2 regions of the Streptomyces sp. NPDC093510 genome follow, and region 1 is predicted to be linked to the other one. Evidence: riboswitches for the same ligand, from Rfam matches in the RefSeq annotation. Region 1 holds a riboswitch; the other holds the start of a gene.

Region 1 (7,177 bases):
CATTCCGGCTGGACGAGCTCGAGGCGGAGCGTGCCGCCAACGACGGCGCGTATCTGCAGTTCCTGCGTGAGCGGAACATGTCGGTCGGGCTGTACGCGCTCAACGCGGGGGAGTCCGACCCGCAGCAGCCGCACGGGCAGGACGAGGTGTACATGGTCGTCAGCGGCCGGGCCTCGATCACCGTCGGCATGGAGACCACGCAGGTGGCGCGGGGCAGCGTCGTCTATGTGCCGGCCGGTGTCGCCCACAAGTTCCACCACATCAGCGAGGACCTGCGCGTGCTCGTCGTCTTCTCTCCCCCTGAGTCCTGACCTGTTCAGGGCTGCGACCTCGGGGTTCCCTAAGGGTCGGATCAGGGGAGGACAAGGGCTCCGAGGCCCCCGCGGAGCCCTTCGGCGCCCTAGCATCGAATGCAGGAAGTCAGGAACCTGCAGAGATTCAGGAACCGCACCGATGCGAACAGCGCGGAAGTGCGGACAGAGCGGAGAGAGGTCAGGACGATGGCAGCGAAGGAGATCTTTGCGGGAATGCCGTGGTGGGTGAAGTGGGTGGCCGTGCCGGTCATCGCACTCGTCGTGTTCGGCGGCGTGATAGCGACCGTCGTCGGATTCGTGGTCGGCCTGCTCTTCAAGGCGCTGATATTCGTAGCCTTGGTCGGTGGACTCATCTATGTCGTACGGAAGTTCATATCCGGCTCCTCTTCGTCGCGCGCCGACTGGTGACTTTCGCCAACGGTTCCCCCGGCAGGGGGAAGTTTCCCGGTGGGGCGGCATAGGGCGATGACCGAGGATTAGAGTCCGGAATCCGACGTGGGGGTCGATCCCCGCGGACGGGCGCACGCGCACCGCCCCTCTCCAGATACTCCGTACGGGAGGACCCTCCACGCCCTTCGGGAGTGAACCTTGGCCGCGGTCGAAAGCACCACCTCACCGGTTGACGACTCCACCGGGCCGACCCTCATCGGCTCTGTGCAGCGAGCGATGCGCCTGCTGGAGGCCGCCGCCTCACACCAAAGCGGCGCCCCCGCCAAGCAGTTGGCACGTGAGGCGGGGCTCGCGCTCCCCACCGCGTATCACTTGCTGCGGACTCTGACCCACGAGGGTTATCTGCGCAGGGAGAGAGGATTGTTCGTGCTCGGCGAGGCCGCCGAGCGGCTGAGCAGCAGCGGAGCACAGCAGAGCCGACGCGGAAGGATCGACGATTCCCTGGCGCACTGGCGCGACACCCTCGGCGTCCCCGTCTACTTCGCCGTCTACCGCGAGGGCGAGATCGAACTCGTGGCCGTCGCGGACACCCCCGGCAATCCCGCCGTCGAGGAGTGGGCGGATTTCCGGGAGACGGGACATGCCCACGCGATCGGCCAGTGTCTCCTCGGCCAGCTCGACGACGAGGCCCGACAGGACCACCTCGACCGCTATCCGGTCCAGTCGATCACGCGCTATTCGGTCCGGGACGACCGCACGTTCATGCGGCGGCTCGACTCGATGGAGCGGATGCGTCCCGTCGTGGAGCGTCAGGAGTACGCACTCGGGACGGTCTGCGCGGCGATTCCGATCACAGCCGGTGACACCGCGGCGACCATGGCCATTTCTGTTCCCTCCAGCCAAGCAGACCGGCTGCTGCCCGCTGCCCGTCAGTTGCAACGGGAGATCGGAAAGCTACTAGGAACACTCGCTTTCTCTATCAGCATCTGAAAACTCACTCCTTGTGATCTGCTGGGCACGTTAAGCAAGATGCCAGAGGTGCTGGGGAGTTGGTTCCTGGCCTCCGAGGGATAAGTGACGGGGTAGGGCGGATGGGCGAGACGGTGCAGGCAGAGGTCATGATGAGCTTCCTCGTTTCCGAGGAGCTGTCGTTCCGTATCCCGGTGGAGCTGCGCTACGAGATCGGTGATCCCTATGCCGTGCGGCTGACGTTCCATCTCCCGGGGGACACGCCGGTGACCTGGGCGTTCGGGCGGGAGCTGCTGATCGACGGGGTGGGTAGGCCGTGCGGGGACGGTGATGTCCGCGTCGAGCCCACCGGCCCCGACCTGTTCGACGAGGCTCTGATCAGGCTGCAGGTCGGCGGGGACCGGGCGCTGTTCCGGGTGGGCATTCCGCCACTGCTCGCCTTCCTCGACCGTACGGACAAGTTGGTGCCGCTCGGGCAGGAGCGGGCGCTCGCTGACTTCGAGGCGCATCTCGACGAGGCGCTCGACCGCATCCTCGCCGAGGAGCAGAACGCGGGCTGACCTACCGGCGTCAACGGAGGTGCGGCGAAGGCATTTTGGTGCATTTCAGGGGACCGGTGGCGGGCCGGTAGCGCACCGCTCGTGCACCGCCCGTACATCGGCGATGCGCCGGTGGTGGTCCGTACGGGCGGCACCCCGCCGCGGTCACCGCTTGCGGCGTCGCCCCGTACCGCCCCGCAAGGAGCGAGCCCCGCTCCCGGTGCCACCGGCGGAAGCTCCTGAGCCGACGGCAGCTCCCGAACCGGCGACGGCACCCGCTCCGCCCGCGGGGGTGCGGTCCGCCGAAACGACCAGGGCGGCCAGCGCGGTCGTCACCGGGACAGAGGCGACCAGACCGATCGAGCCGATCAGAGTGCGCACGATCTCCTCGGCGACCAACTCGCTGTTGGCGACCGTGCCCACGCTGGACTGCGCGATCGAGAAGAGCAGCAACAGGGGCAGTGCGGCACCCGCGTAGGCGAGGACGAGGGTGTTGACGACCGAGGCGATGTGGTCGCGGCCGATGCGGATGCCCGCGCGGTACAGGCCACGCCAGCCCATCGTCGGATTGGCCTGATGCAGCTCCCAGACCGCCGAGGTCTGGGTGACGGTCACGTCGTCGAGGACGCCGAGCGAGCCGATGATGACGCCCGCGAGCAGCAGGCCGCTCATGTCGATGGACGGGTACAGGCCATGAATGAGGCCTGTGTTGTCGTCCGTGTTGCCGGTGAGCGCGGCCCAGCCGATGAAGAGCGAGCCGAGCAGGCCGATGAGGAGGAGGGAGATGAGCGTGCCGAGTACCGCGACCGAGGTGCGGGCGGTGAGGCCATGGCAGAGATAGAGCGCGATCAGCATGATGGCGCTCGCCCCGATCACCGCCACGACCAGCGGGTTCGAGCCCTGAAGGATGGCCGGCAGGATGAAGAACGTGAGCACCATGAAGCTGATGGCGAGCGCGACCAGGGCCATCACACCGCGCAGCCGTCCCACCACGACGACGGCGAGCGCGAAGATGCCGGCGAGCAGCGCCATCGGGATCTTTCGGTTCACATCGGTGACCGAGTACTGCAGCCCCTCGGGCGCCTTGGGCTCGTAGGCGACCACCACCTCTTGGCCCTGGCGCAGTTGCCGGGGCGAGTCCGGCTGGATGATCTCGACGAAGGTGCGGCCCCTGTCCTTGCCGCTGCTCACCTCGATCGTCGCCTTCTTGCAGGTGCCCGCGGCCCGGGACTGGGCGGACTGGCCCTCGGCGGTGGACGTGTCACCGTTCGGCGGGGGCTGCGAGGGGCTGAGGTCCTTGCAGGGCAGCTCCTGCACCTTCGTCACCTTGGCCGACTGCGTCTGCCGGTCGAAACCGACACCGGTCCGCTCGTGCGAGGGTGTGCCGCCGGGCCAGAGCACCACGAGCCCCACGACGACCGCGGTGGCGAAGGGAATCAGCACCGCGGCGATGACCTTGCGCAGGTGTTCGGAGACGGGCGCGGCCGGTCCGTGGCTGTGGGAATGTCCGTGTCCGTGCCCCTCCGGAGGCGTCCCGGAGGCAGGCGGCTGCGAGGGCGGCGGGGGCGGCGGCTCTGTGGTGGTCACTGCCCGATCATCGCAAGAACGGAGGGGGCCCTCTGTTCAGCGCGGCCGACATGACGCTAGCGTGGAGCCACCTTTGCAATCGCGGGAGCTCGGAGCACCGGGCTGAGAGGGCGCTGACCTCCGTACGAAACTGCACCAGGAGTGCACGAACCGTACGGGATCCGCTGCGTCGACCGCCGAACCTGTTACCGGGTAATGCCGGCGTAGGGAGTAGGTCTCATGACCACATCGGACGCACGCACGCCTGCCTCCAGCAGCGACGACAGCACCACCGCAGCTGACGGGGCCGGGAAGTCCATCGGCTGGCACAAGGCGTATGTCGAGGGTTCACGCCCCGACCTGCGCGTGCCGGTCCGCCAGGTGCACCTCACCAACGGCAAGGCCGTCACCCTGTACGACACTTCGGGCCCGTACACCGACCCGTCGGCCGAGACCGACGTACGCCGCGGCCTGCCGCCGCTGCGGGAGAACTGGATCATCGCCCGCGGCGACACCGAGGAGTACGTGGGCCGTCCGCCCCGTCCCGAGGACGACGGCATCAAGCACACCTCGCCGCGCGGCGGGCTCAAGAACCTGGACGCGGTCTTCCCCGGCCGTCCCCGCCAGCCGCGCCGCGGCCGCGCGGGGCAGGCGGTGACGCAGCTCGCGTACGCCCGCCGCGGCGAGATCACGCCCGAGATGGAGTTCATCGGGATCCGCGAGAACATGGACCCCGAGATCGTGCGGGCGGAGGTCGCCGCGGGCCGTGCGGTGATCCCCGCCAACGTGAACCACCCGGAGATCGAGCCGATGATCATCGGCAAGAAGTTCCTGGTGAAGGTGAACGCCAACATCGGCAACTCCGCGGTCACTTCCTCCATCGAGGAGGAGGTGGACAAGATGACCTGGGCGACCCAGTGGGGCGCGGACACGGTCATGGACCTGTCCACCGGCCGCAACATCCACACCACCCGCGAGTGGGTCCTGCGCAACTCCCCCGTCCCGATCGGCACCGTCCCCCTCTACCAGGCCCTGGAGAAGGTCGACGGCAAGGCTGAGGAGCTGACCTGGGAGATCTACAAGGACACGGTCATCGAGCAGGCCGAACAGGGCGTGGACTACATGACGGTCCACGCGGGAGTGCGCCTCCCGTACGTCCCGCTCACCGCGCGCCGCAAGACCGGCATCGTCTCGCGCGGCGGTTCGATCATGGCCGCCTGGTGTCTCGCGCACCACAAGGAGAGCTTCCTCTACGAGCACTTCGAGGAGCTCTGCGAGATCCTCGCGGCGTACGACGTGACGTACTCGCTCGGCGACGGCCTGCGGCCCGGTTCGATCGCGGACGCCAACGACGAAGCGCAGTTCGCCGAGTTGAGGACGCTCGGGGAACTCAACACGATCGCCAAGCGTCACAACGTACAGACGATGATCGAGGGCCCCGGTCACGTCCCGATGCACAAGATCAAGGAGAACATCGACCTCCAGCAGGAGATCTGCGAGGAGGCGCCGTTCTACACGCTCGGCCCGCTGACCACCGACATCGCCCCCGCCTACGACCACATCACCTCCGGCATCGGCGCCGCGATGATCGGCTGGTGGGGCACGGCCATGCTCTGCTACGTCACGCCCAAGGAGCACCTGGGTCTGCCCAACCGCGACGACGTGAAGACCGGTGTCATCACGTACAAGATCGCGGCGCACGCGGCGGACCTCGCCAAGGGGCACCCGGGCGCACAGGACTGGGACGACGCGCTCTCGGACGCACGCTTCGAGTTCCGCTGGGAGGACCAGTTCAACCTGGCGCTCGACCCGGTCACGGCACGGGAGTTCCACGACGAGACGCTGCCGGCCGAGCCCGCGAAGACGGCGCACTTCTGCTCGATGTGCGGGCCGAAGTTCTGCAGCATGAAGATCTCGCAGGACATCCGTCGACAGCACGGCGGTGATCTGGACTCGGAGGAGATCGCGGCGGGCATGGAGCAGAAGTCGAAGGAGTTCGCGGCGAGCGGTAATCGGGTGTACCTGCCGTTGGCGGACTGACGAGCAGGTAAGCGCCGTTCCGGGAGATTTCGACTTCCGGGGCGGCGCTTCCTCGTGCGGCGAACAGCAGCGGATGTCTAGTGAGGGAGGACCGGTTCGGCGACCCGCAGGGCGTTGAGGACGGCGTCCTCGGTGGAGTGCACCTCGGGGTAGAGCTTCTCGGGGTCGGTGTGAAGTCGGTAGTCCCACACGATGCCGTAGATCCCGAACGTGACGAACGAGAGGAGGAAGTGCATACCGAAACTGCGGTTCAGGATCTGGACGGGTTTGAAGGTCAGTGGGTACCGGACAATCCCGAGCTTTACCCAGGCGACGCTGAGCTTGTCGTCGAAGTCCTGTTCCGTGAGCTGGATCTGCCACCAGAAGCGCATCGACCGATAGACGGCGATGTAGCCGTAGATCCCTAGCGTGATGAAGGACAGGAAGAGCGAGAGTCCAGCTTTGATCGGTTTGTGCTCGTCCTCGAAACGTTCTTTTACGAAGCGCTGCAGGTCGTCCAGCTCATCTTGGCTGGGACCGTACTGGCCATGCTCCTCGGCGTACTGCTTTGAGGCATCGATGACCGCATTGTAGTAGTGCATGCGGCGACCTCTGAAGAGGTCAGCACGGTTGAGTCGGCGATAGAACAGCACGACTCCATAGATTCCTAGCGTCACCCACGACAGAAGAAAGAAGTAGATGCCCCACCCGACGAATATCTGGTCCGTCGAGCGCCTCTCGTGCACGTAGCGGTCAACTTGCTGCACTGCTTGGATCTGTTCCATGTGGGCCCCCAGTTTTGATCAGCCCTCGTCGGTGTCGGGTGTGATCTTCTTCTGGGGAGACATCAGCGGCTCAATCCCACGGAGACGGGTTGCCCGTCCTCAGCACGTCCAGCGATCGCACTCTCTTTGCCCAGCGTATGCCTGGCGCGGTGCAAAAGACCCTGTTGTGCGGCTCTGTTATTCGGGGGCTGCCCAATTTGCTGAGCAGTCCTGTGGTGGGTCAGACAGAGGGCTACCGGATTGGCTTGCGGCGGCGCATGGGAGTGCCAGTTCGACGTGTAGATGGCAGTGGGAATGGGCACTGATCGCCAAAGATCCTGCACCCGGGGCTCAGAGACCGACCCGCTCGGGCCGTCCGGCGTCACGCCTACGGGATTTCGGGTCGTCGGGCCTTCGGGGATGTCGCGCCTTCGCGCGGGAGCAAGGCCGTGTGCCGGCTTTCGGCCGGGCACTGCCCTGCTCTCGCGCGTGCCCTGTTTCTCGGTTGTCGTCGTGGGTGGCCCCGTCCGTGTGGACAAGGCGGTCGCGGACGTGTCGGTCCCACCCACCTGTCGGTACGCCTCCGGCTTGCGCCGCCGCTCGCCGGCAGCGGCGC
Region 2 (7,177 bases), on a different contig from region 1:
CTGTAGGTGTCGCCGCCGTACGGGGCGTACTGCTGCTGGTCGCCGTAGGTGTCGTAGCTCTGCCGCGCGCCGTAGGTCTGCGTGCCGATGTACGGGTCGGAGTACGCGGCGTACTGCTGTCGGCCCGTCTCGTCGTACCCGTCGTACGTGTAGTTCTGCTGGTCGTAGCCGGTGTAGGCGGCCGCGTCGTAGGCGTAGCCGTCGCTCTGGTGGGCGCCTGGCTGGTCGCCGGTGGTCGGCGGGGCGTAGGGAGCGTCGTCGTACACGCCGTACTGCCCGGTGTCGTCGGGCATCGGCTCCGGTTCGTAGATCCCGCCCGCGGGGATGTCCGGGCCGTGCGCGGGCGGCGGCGGGACCTGCTCGTACTCCAGGTCGGACACCTGGAGCGTCGGTTCCCGCGTGGCGGCCGCGGCGGCCTGCGCCGGCCTCTTGCGGCGCTTGCTCAGGCCCGGCCGGCCGCCGAGCGCCCAGCCGGTGGAGAAGCCCCGGCGGAACGACAGCGTCACGTACGTCTGGCCCGTGGCGAACGCGATGGCGCCGATCCCGATGATCCACACCGAGGGGATCAGCACGCCGACCACGACGCCGAGGAAGCCCACGAAGGCCAGCAGACGCCAGCGCAGCCTGGCCTTGTACTGCAGCAGCACCTCGCCGAGCAGCCACAGCGCGACGCATCCGAACGCGATGTAGAGGACCGTCCAGCCCATGTACGCCCCTCTCCCCTGCGGTCGCCGCCCCTCGGGTGCGGGTACGACCGTTCAGGCCTGGTGGTGCAGGCCCAGATTCTCGTAGATCTCCAGCGTCGCCGTGGAGTTGTTCAGCGTGATGAAGTGCAGCCCCGGCACGCCTTCGGCCAGCAACCGCGCGCAGAACTCCGTCGCGAACTCGATGCCAATGGAGCGTACAGCGGCGGGATCGTCTTTGGCCGAGAGGATCCGCTCTTTCAGCTCGGCCGGGAACACGGCGTTGCTGAGCTGGGGCAGCCGGTCGAGCTGGCGGACGTTGGTGACCGGCATCATCTCAGGGATGATCGGGGTGTCGCACCCGGCCGCCTCCACGCGGTCGCGCAGCCGCAGGTACTCCTCGGGGTCGAAGAACATCTGCGTGATCGCGTAGTCCGCGCCGGCCCGGCACTTGTCGATGAAGTGCCGGGTGTCGGACTCCCAGTCGGGCGAGCGCGGATGCATCGCGGGGAAGGCGGCGACGCCCACGCAGAAATCGCCGGACTCCTTGATGAGCTCGACCAGCTCGGAGGCGTAGGTGAGGCCCTCCGGGTGGGCGATCCAGTCGCCGAGCGGGTCGCCGGGCGGGTCGCCGCGGACCGCGAGCATGTTCCTGATGCCCGCGTCCGCGTACTGCCCGATGATGTTGCGCAGCTCGGCCACGGAGTGGTCGACGGCGGTCAGGTGCGCGACGGGCGTCAGGGTCGTGTCGGCGACGATCTGCTGGGTCTCCCTGACCGTGCCGGTGCGCGTCGAGCCGCCCGCGCCGTAGGTCACGGAGACGAAGTCCGGGGCGACCGCCTCGACCCGGCGCAGCGCGTTCCAGAGGTTCCGCTCCCCCTTCGGGGTTTTCGGGGCGGAGAACTCGAACGAGAACGTCGTCTTACCGGTCGCGAGCATGTCGCGTACCGTGCGCGCACGGTCAGTCCTGGTCGAAGCTGTGCCTAGGGCCATACGGGAAGGTTAGCCAGGGCTCAGCGGTCGCCCAACCGGACCCGGGAGATATGGCCGGTTTGCCGGTTTGTTGTCCACGGATCGGACACTCCCGGGCTGTTGCTCACACAGACGTATGCAGCCGCTTCGCGAAGTCCGCGGCGGCGGCCCCGGGGTCGTCGGCCTCGGTGATCGCCCGCACGACGACGACGCGCCGCGCACCCGCTTCGAGCACCTCGTCCAGGTTGCCCGCGTCGATGCCGCCGATGGCGAACCAGGGCCGGTCCGTGCCGAGCGAGGCCGTGTACCGGACCAGGTCGAGGCCCGGGGCGTGGCGGCCCGGCTTGGTGGGCGTGGGCCAGCACGGGCCGGTGCAGAAGTAGTCCACGCCGTCCTGGACGGCGGCCGCGGCGGCCTCCGCCTCGGCGTGCGTGGAGCGGCCGATCAGCACGTCGTCGCTGCCGCCGAGGATGGCGCGGGCCGCGGGGACGGGCAGGTCGCCCTGGCCGAGATGCAGCACATCGGCGCCGATGGCGTGCGCGACGTCCGCGCGGTCGTTCACCGCGAGGAGCTTGTCGTGCCGCCGTGCGGCGTCCGCGAAGACCTGGAGGTGCTCCAGCTCCTCGCCGGCCTCCATGCCCTTGTCGCGCAGCTGCACGATGTCGACGCCGCCCGCGAGGACGGCGTCGAGGAACTCGGGGAGATCCCCCTGGCGCTTGCGGGCGTCCGTGCACAGATAGAGCCGGGCGTCGGCGAGCCGGTCGCGGTGGTCGGCGGCCATGGAGAAGTCCCCCCGTTGTCGCGTTTTCGAGTTTTCGCGTTTTCGAGTTTTTCGCGTTTTCGATGGTGCGGTCAGGTCAAACAGCCAGCGCCTGGGCGCGGCGCTTCACCTCCGTGCCGCGATTCTCGCTCAGTGCCTGCGCGGGCGTACCGGGCAGGGTCGGGTCGGGGGTGAAGAGCCACTCGAGCATCTCTTCGTCGGAGAAGCCGTCGTCCCTCAGGAGCGTCAAGGTGCCGACCAGGCCCTTGACGACCTTGTCGCCGTCGATGAAGGCGGCGGGCACCTGGAGCGCCCGGTTCTCCCCACGGCGTACGGCGATCAGCTGGCCCTCCTTGACCAGCTGGCGCACACGGGTCACCTCGACATCGAGCATTTCCGCGATGTCGGGGAGGTGCAGCCAGTCGGGGACGAGAGCATCAGTCTTTGCGTCAATCTCGGTCACATGGTCAAGCGTATCCCTGGCCGGTGACACGCACCGGACGGCGCCCGTCCGGCTACAGCGCCGCCTTCTTCAGCGGGACCGACGGGTCCGCCGTCAGGCCCGCGTCCAGCCGGGTGCCCGACTCGATCAGCCTGCGGCCCTGGGCCAGGTCCCTGGGGCGGCCCACCGCGAGGACCGCGACGAGGGCGCCGTCCCGCAGCCAGCACACCGACCAGGCCACGCCCGTCGGGTCGCCGCGCCACACCAGCTCGTCCGCGGAGGCGTGGTGGCCCGCGTACTGCACGAAGCGGCCGAACTGCTCCGACCAGAAGTACGGCACCGGGTCGTACGCCGCCGGTGTCTCGCCGATGATGTTCGCCGCCACCGTGCGCGGGCCCTGCAGCGCGTTGTCCCAGTGGTGCACGAGAAGACGCTCGCCGTACCTTCCCGAAGGGAAGGAGGAGCAGTCGCCGACCGCGTACACGTCGGGGGCGGAGGCCCGCAGGCCGTCGTCGGTCACGACCTCCCGGTGGATTCCCAGCTCGATGTCGGAGCCGGCGAGCCAGGCCGTCGCGGGCCGCGCCCCGATGCCGACGACGACGGCGCCCGCGGGCAGCCGGGTCCCGTCGGACAGGACGACCTCGCCCGGTTCGACGCGCTCCACGCGCGCGTGGGTGCGCAGGACCGCCCCGGAGTCCGCGTACCAGCCCGTCATGGGGACCGCGACCTCTTCGGGCAGCGCCCCGGCGAGCGGCCGTGCGGCGGCCTCGACCACGGTGACGGAACAGCCCGCCTCGCGCGCGGCGGTCGCGAACTCCGCGCCGATCCAGCCCGCGCCGACGACCACGACGTCCTGCTGCCGGGCGAGGACCGGGCGCAGCCGCTCGGCGTCGTCCAGGGTGCGCAGGAGGTGCACGCCGGGGACGCCCTCGGTGCCGGGCAGCCGGATCGGTTCGGCGCCGGTCGCGACGACCAGGACGTCGTACGCGAGGGAGCCCTCGGCGGTGTCCAGCGCGTGGTCGGCGGGGCGCACGCCGGTGACCTCGCGGCCCAGGACCAGCTCGATGCCGAGCGCCTCGAAGTCGATGTCGAAGGCGGAGCCCTCCGCCTTGCCGAGCAGCACCGCCTTGGACAGCGGAGGCCTGTCGTACGGCTGGTGCGGCTCCGCCCCGACGAGGGTGACCGTTCCGGTGAACCCTTGTTCGCGCAGGGCCACCGCGGTCTGCACCCCGGCCATTCCGGCGCCGACGATGACGACGCGCCGCTCCGCCTGCCGCTGTTTCCCGCTCTGCCTCTGCTGGTCGCTCACCCGATCACTGTAGGACGGCCGCGGGGAGCGGCTTCAGGTGCGGGCGGGGAGATCTCTGACACACCGTCACTGCCCGCACCCGGACAGCTCCCCTACTGCCACGCGGAGCGACGGGCTAGGCTGACGGTGCAGAGCACTCGCGGGAGCCCGGACGCACCGGGCTGAGAGGGAGGCTGGGACGGCCTCCGACCGTACGAACCTGATCCGGGTCATGCCGGCGAAGGGAGGGGCTGGACGCCCATGCATCCACGTACGACAGCACCATCCGCCGCCTCTGACGTCCTCGTCGTGGGAGGCGGCGTCATCGGCCTGGTCACGGCCTGGCGGGCCGCCCAGCGCGGGCTCTCCGTCGCGCTCGTCGACCCCGAGCCGGGCGGCGGCGCCGCGCAGGTCGCGGCGGGCATGCTGGCCGCCGTCACCGAACTGCACTACGGCGAGCAGACGCTGCTCGGCCTCAACGTCGAATCCGCCCGCCGCTATCCCGCCTTCGCCGCCGAGCTGACCGAGGCGAGCGGGCAGGACCTCGGCTATCGCGCGTGCGGCACGCTCGCCGTCGCGCTCGACTCCGACGACCGCGCCCACCTGCGCGAACTCCACGCGCTGCAACGCCGTTCGGGGCTCGAATCGGAGTGGCTGAGCGGCCGCGAGTGCCGCCGCCTGGAGCCGATGCTCGCTCCGGGGGTACGCGGCGGGCTGCGGGTCGACGGCGACCACCAGGTCGACCCGCGCCGGCTCGCGGCGGCACTCGTGGTGGCCTGCGAGCGGGCCGGTGTGGCCGTCCACCGCGGCTGGGCGGAGCGCCTCTCGGTCGCGGACGACCGGGCGCGCGGCGTCGTCCTCGCCGACGGCACCGAGCTGAGCGCGGACCTGACTGTGCTGGCGGCGGGCAGTCTCAGCGGGCGTCTCGGAGGCGTCCCGGACGACGTCGTGCCGCCCGTGCGGCCCGTCAAGGGCCAGGTGCTGCGGCTGACGGTGCCGAAGGCGTACGCGCCGTTCCTGAGCCGCACCGTGCGGGCCGTGGTGCGCGGCAGCCACCTCTACCTCGTACCGCGCGAGAACGGCGAGCTCGTCGTCGGCGCGACCAGCGAGGAGCTCGGCTGGGACACGACGGTGACCGCGGGCGGCGTGTACGAACTGCTGCGGGACGCGCACGAACTCGTCCCCGGCATCACGGAGCTGCCGCTGACCGAGACCTGCGCCGGCCTGCGCCCCGGCTCGCCGGACAACGCGCCGCTGCTCGGCCCGACGCGCCTCGCCGGGCTCCACCTGGCCACCGGGCACCACCGCAACGGCGTCCTGCTGACGCCTCTCACAGGTGACGTCATGGCGCACGCCCTGACCACCGGTGAACTGCCGGACGAGGCGCTCCCGTTCACCCCGCTCCGCTTCGCCGAGCCCTCCCCCGTACCCCCTCCCGCCACGCCGCACTTCACGGAGCAGCACGCATGAGCACGCCCTTCGCCGTTTCCGTCAACGGGGAGGCACGCGACGTGGCCTCGGGCACCACGCTCGAAGCCGTCGTGGCCACCCTCTCCTCGGCGCACTCCGGTGTCGCCGCCGCCGTCAACGAAACCGTCGTCCCGCGCGCGCAGTGGCCCGCCACGACGCTCGCCGAGGGCGACCGCGTCGAAATACTCACCGCCGTCCAGGGAGGCTGAACCACCATGGCAGACGACCCCTTCGTCATCGGCGGGCTCACCCTCTCCTCGCGCCTGATCATGGGCACGGGAGGGGCGCCCAGCCTCGACGTCCTGGAGCGGTCCCTCGTCGCGTCCGGCACGGAGCTGACCACCGTCGCGATGCGCCGCCTCGACCCGGGCGTGCAGGGCTCCGTGCTCTCCGTCCTGGACCGGCTCGGCATCCGTGTCCTGCCCAACACGGCGGGCTGCTTCACGGCGGGCGAGGCCGTCCTGACCGCCCGGCTCGCGCGGGAGGCGCTCGGCACGGACCTGGTGAAGCTGGAGGTGATCGCCGACGAGCGCACCCTGCTGCCCGATCCGGTCGAGCTCCTGGACGCCGCCGAGACCTTGGTGGACGACGGTTTCACCGTCCTGCCGTACACGAACGACGACCCGGTGCTCGCGCGGAAGCTGGAGGACGTGGGCTGCGCGGCGATCATGCCGCTCGGCTCGCCCATCGGCTCCGGGCTCGGCATCCGCAATCCGCACAACTTCCAGCTGATCGTGGAGCACGCGCGCGTGCCGGTGATCCTCGACGCGGGCGCGGGCACGGCGTCCGACGCGGTGATCGCGATGGAGCTGGGGTGCGCGGGTGTGATGCTCGCCTCCGCGGTGACGCGGGCGCAGGAGCCGGTCCTGATGGCCGAGGCCATGCGGCACGGCGTCGAGGCCGGGCGGCTCGCGCGCCGGGCCGGGCGTATCCCGCGGCGGCACTTCGCCGAGGCGTCCTCTCCTGCGGAGGGTATGGCGCGGCTCGATCCGGAGCGGCCCGCGTTCTGACACCCTCGCCGTGCCAGGGAGGGTCTGTTCGTTCGCGGCTGCCCGCCAGTGGGGGCTTGTCGCGCGGTTCCCCGCGCCCCTGACGGGGCGCCCCGGCCCGTCGCCTGTCACAGCTCGGCTGCAGTCCGGCCGCGGGGAGGACCGGCCGGGACGAGGTGTCGGTGGCGGCTCGTAGACTCCCCTGCGTGGACACGACCCTTCAGGACCCGCTCGTCGGGCAGCTGCTCGACAGCCGTTACCGCATCGACGGGCGCGTCGCGGTCGGCGGGATGGCCACGGTCTACCGGGCCGTGGACACCCGCCTCGACCGCGTGCTCGCGCTCAAGGTGATGCACCCGACGCTGGCGGCCGACGCCTCCTTCGTGGACCGTTTCATCCGCGAGGCCAAATCGGTGGCCCGCCTCTCCCATCCGAACGTGGTCGGTGTCTTCGACCAGGGCACGGACGGGTCGTACGTCTACCTCGCGATGGAGTACGTCGCGGGCTGCACCCTGCGCGACGTCCTGCGCGAGCGCGGCGCCCTCCAGCCGCGGGCCGCGCTCGACATCCTGG

The links. A riboswitch is a leader RNA that binds a small molecule or an ion and turns the genes downstream of it on or off. The one in region 1 is predicted to bind thiamine pyrophosphate.
Region 2: another riboswitch for thiamine pyrophosphate. It lies ahead of thiO (glycine oxidase ThiO); the one in region 1 lies ahead of thiC (phosphomethylpyrimidine synthase ThiC).

The regions. Positions count from the first base shown of each region.
Region 1 covers NZ_JBFBEE010000015.1:49,795-56,971, reverse strand. Annotated here, with positions in the region: gene AB0N81_RS24410 (cupin domain-containing protein) at 1-311, shown strand, start outside; gene AB0N81_RS24405 (DUF5326 family protein) at 501-722, shown strand; gene AB0N81_RS24400 (helix-turn-helix domain-containing protein) at 903-1,694, shown strand; gene AB0N81_RS24395 (SsgA family sporulation/cell division regulator) at 1,796-2,233, shown strand; gene AB0N81_RS24390 (YibE/F family protein) at 2,378-3,799, opposite strand; TPP riboswitch at 3,871-4,026, shown strand; gene thiC (phosphomethylpyrimidine synthase ThiC) at 4,019-5,818, shown strand; gene AB0N81_RS24380 (DUF4234 domain-containing protein) at 5,896-6,582, opposite strand.
Region 2 covers NZ_JBFBEE010000004.1:49,655-56,831, reverse strand. Annotated here, with positions in the region: gene AB0N81_RS07325 (hypothetical protein) at 1-707, opposite strand, end outside; gene metF (methylenetetrahydrofolate reductase [NAD(P)H]) at 759-1,676, opposite strand; gene thiE (thiamine phosphate synthase) at 1,780-2,436, opposite strand; gene AB0N81_RS07310 (Rv2175c family DNA-binding protein) at 2,513-2,878, opposite strand; gene AB0N81_RS07305 (FAD-dependent oxidoreductase) at 2,931-4,094, opposite strand; TPP riboswitch at 4,296-4,409, shown strand; gene thiO (glycine oxidase ThiO) at 4,407-5,615, shown strand; gene thiS (sulfur carrier protein ThiS) at 5,612-5,824, shown strand; gene AB0N81_RS07290 (thiazole synthase) at 5,831-6,625, shown strand; gene pknB (Stk1 family PASTA domain-containing Ser/Thr kinase) at 6,811-7,177, shown strand, end outside.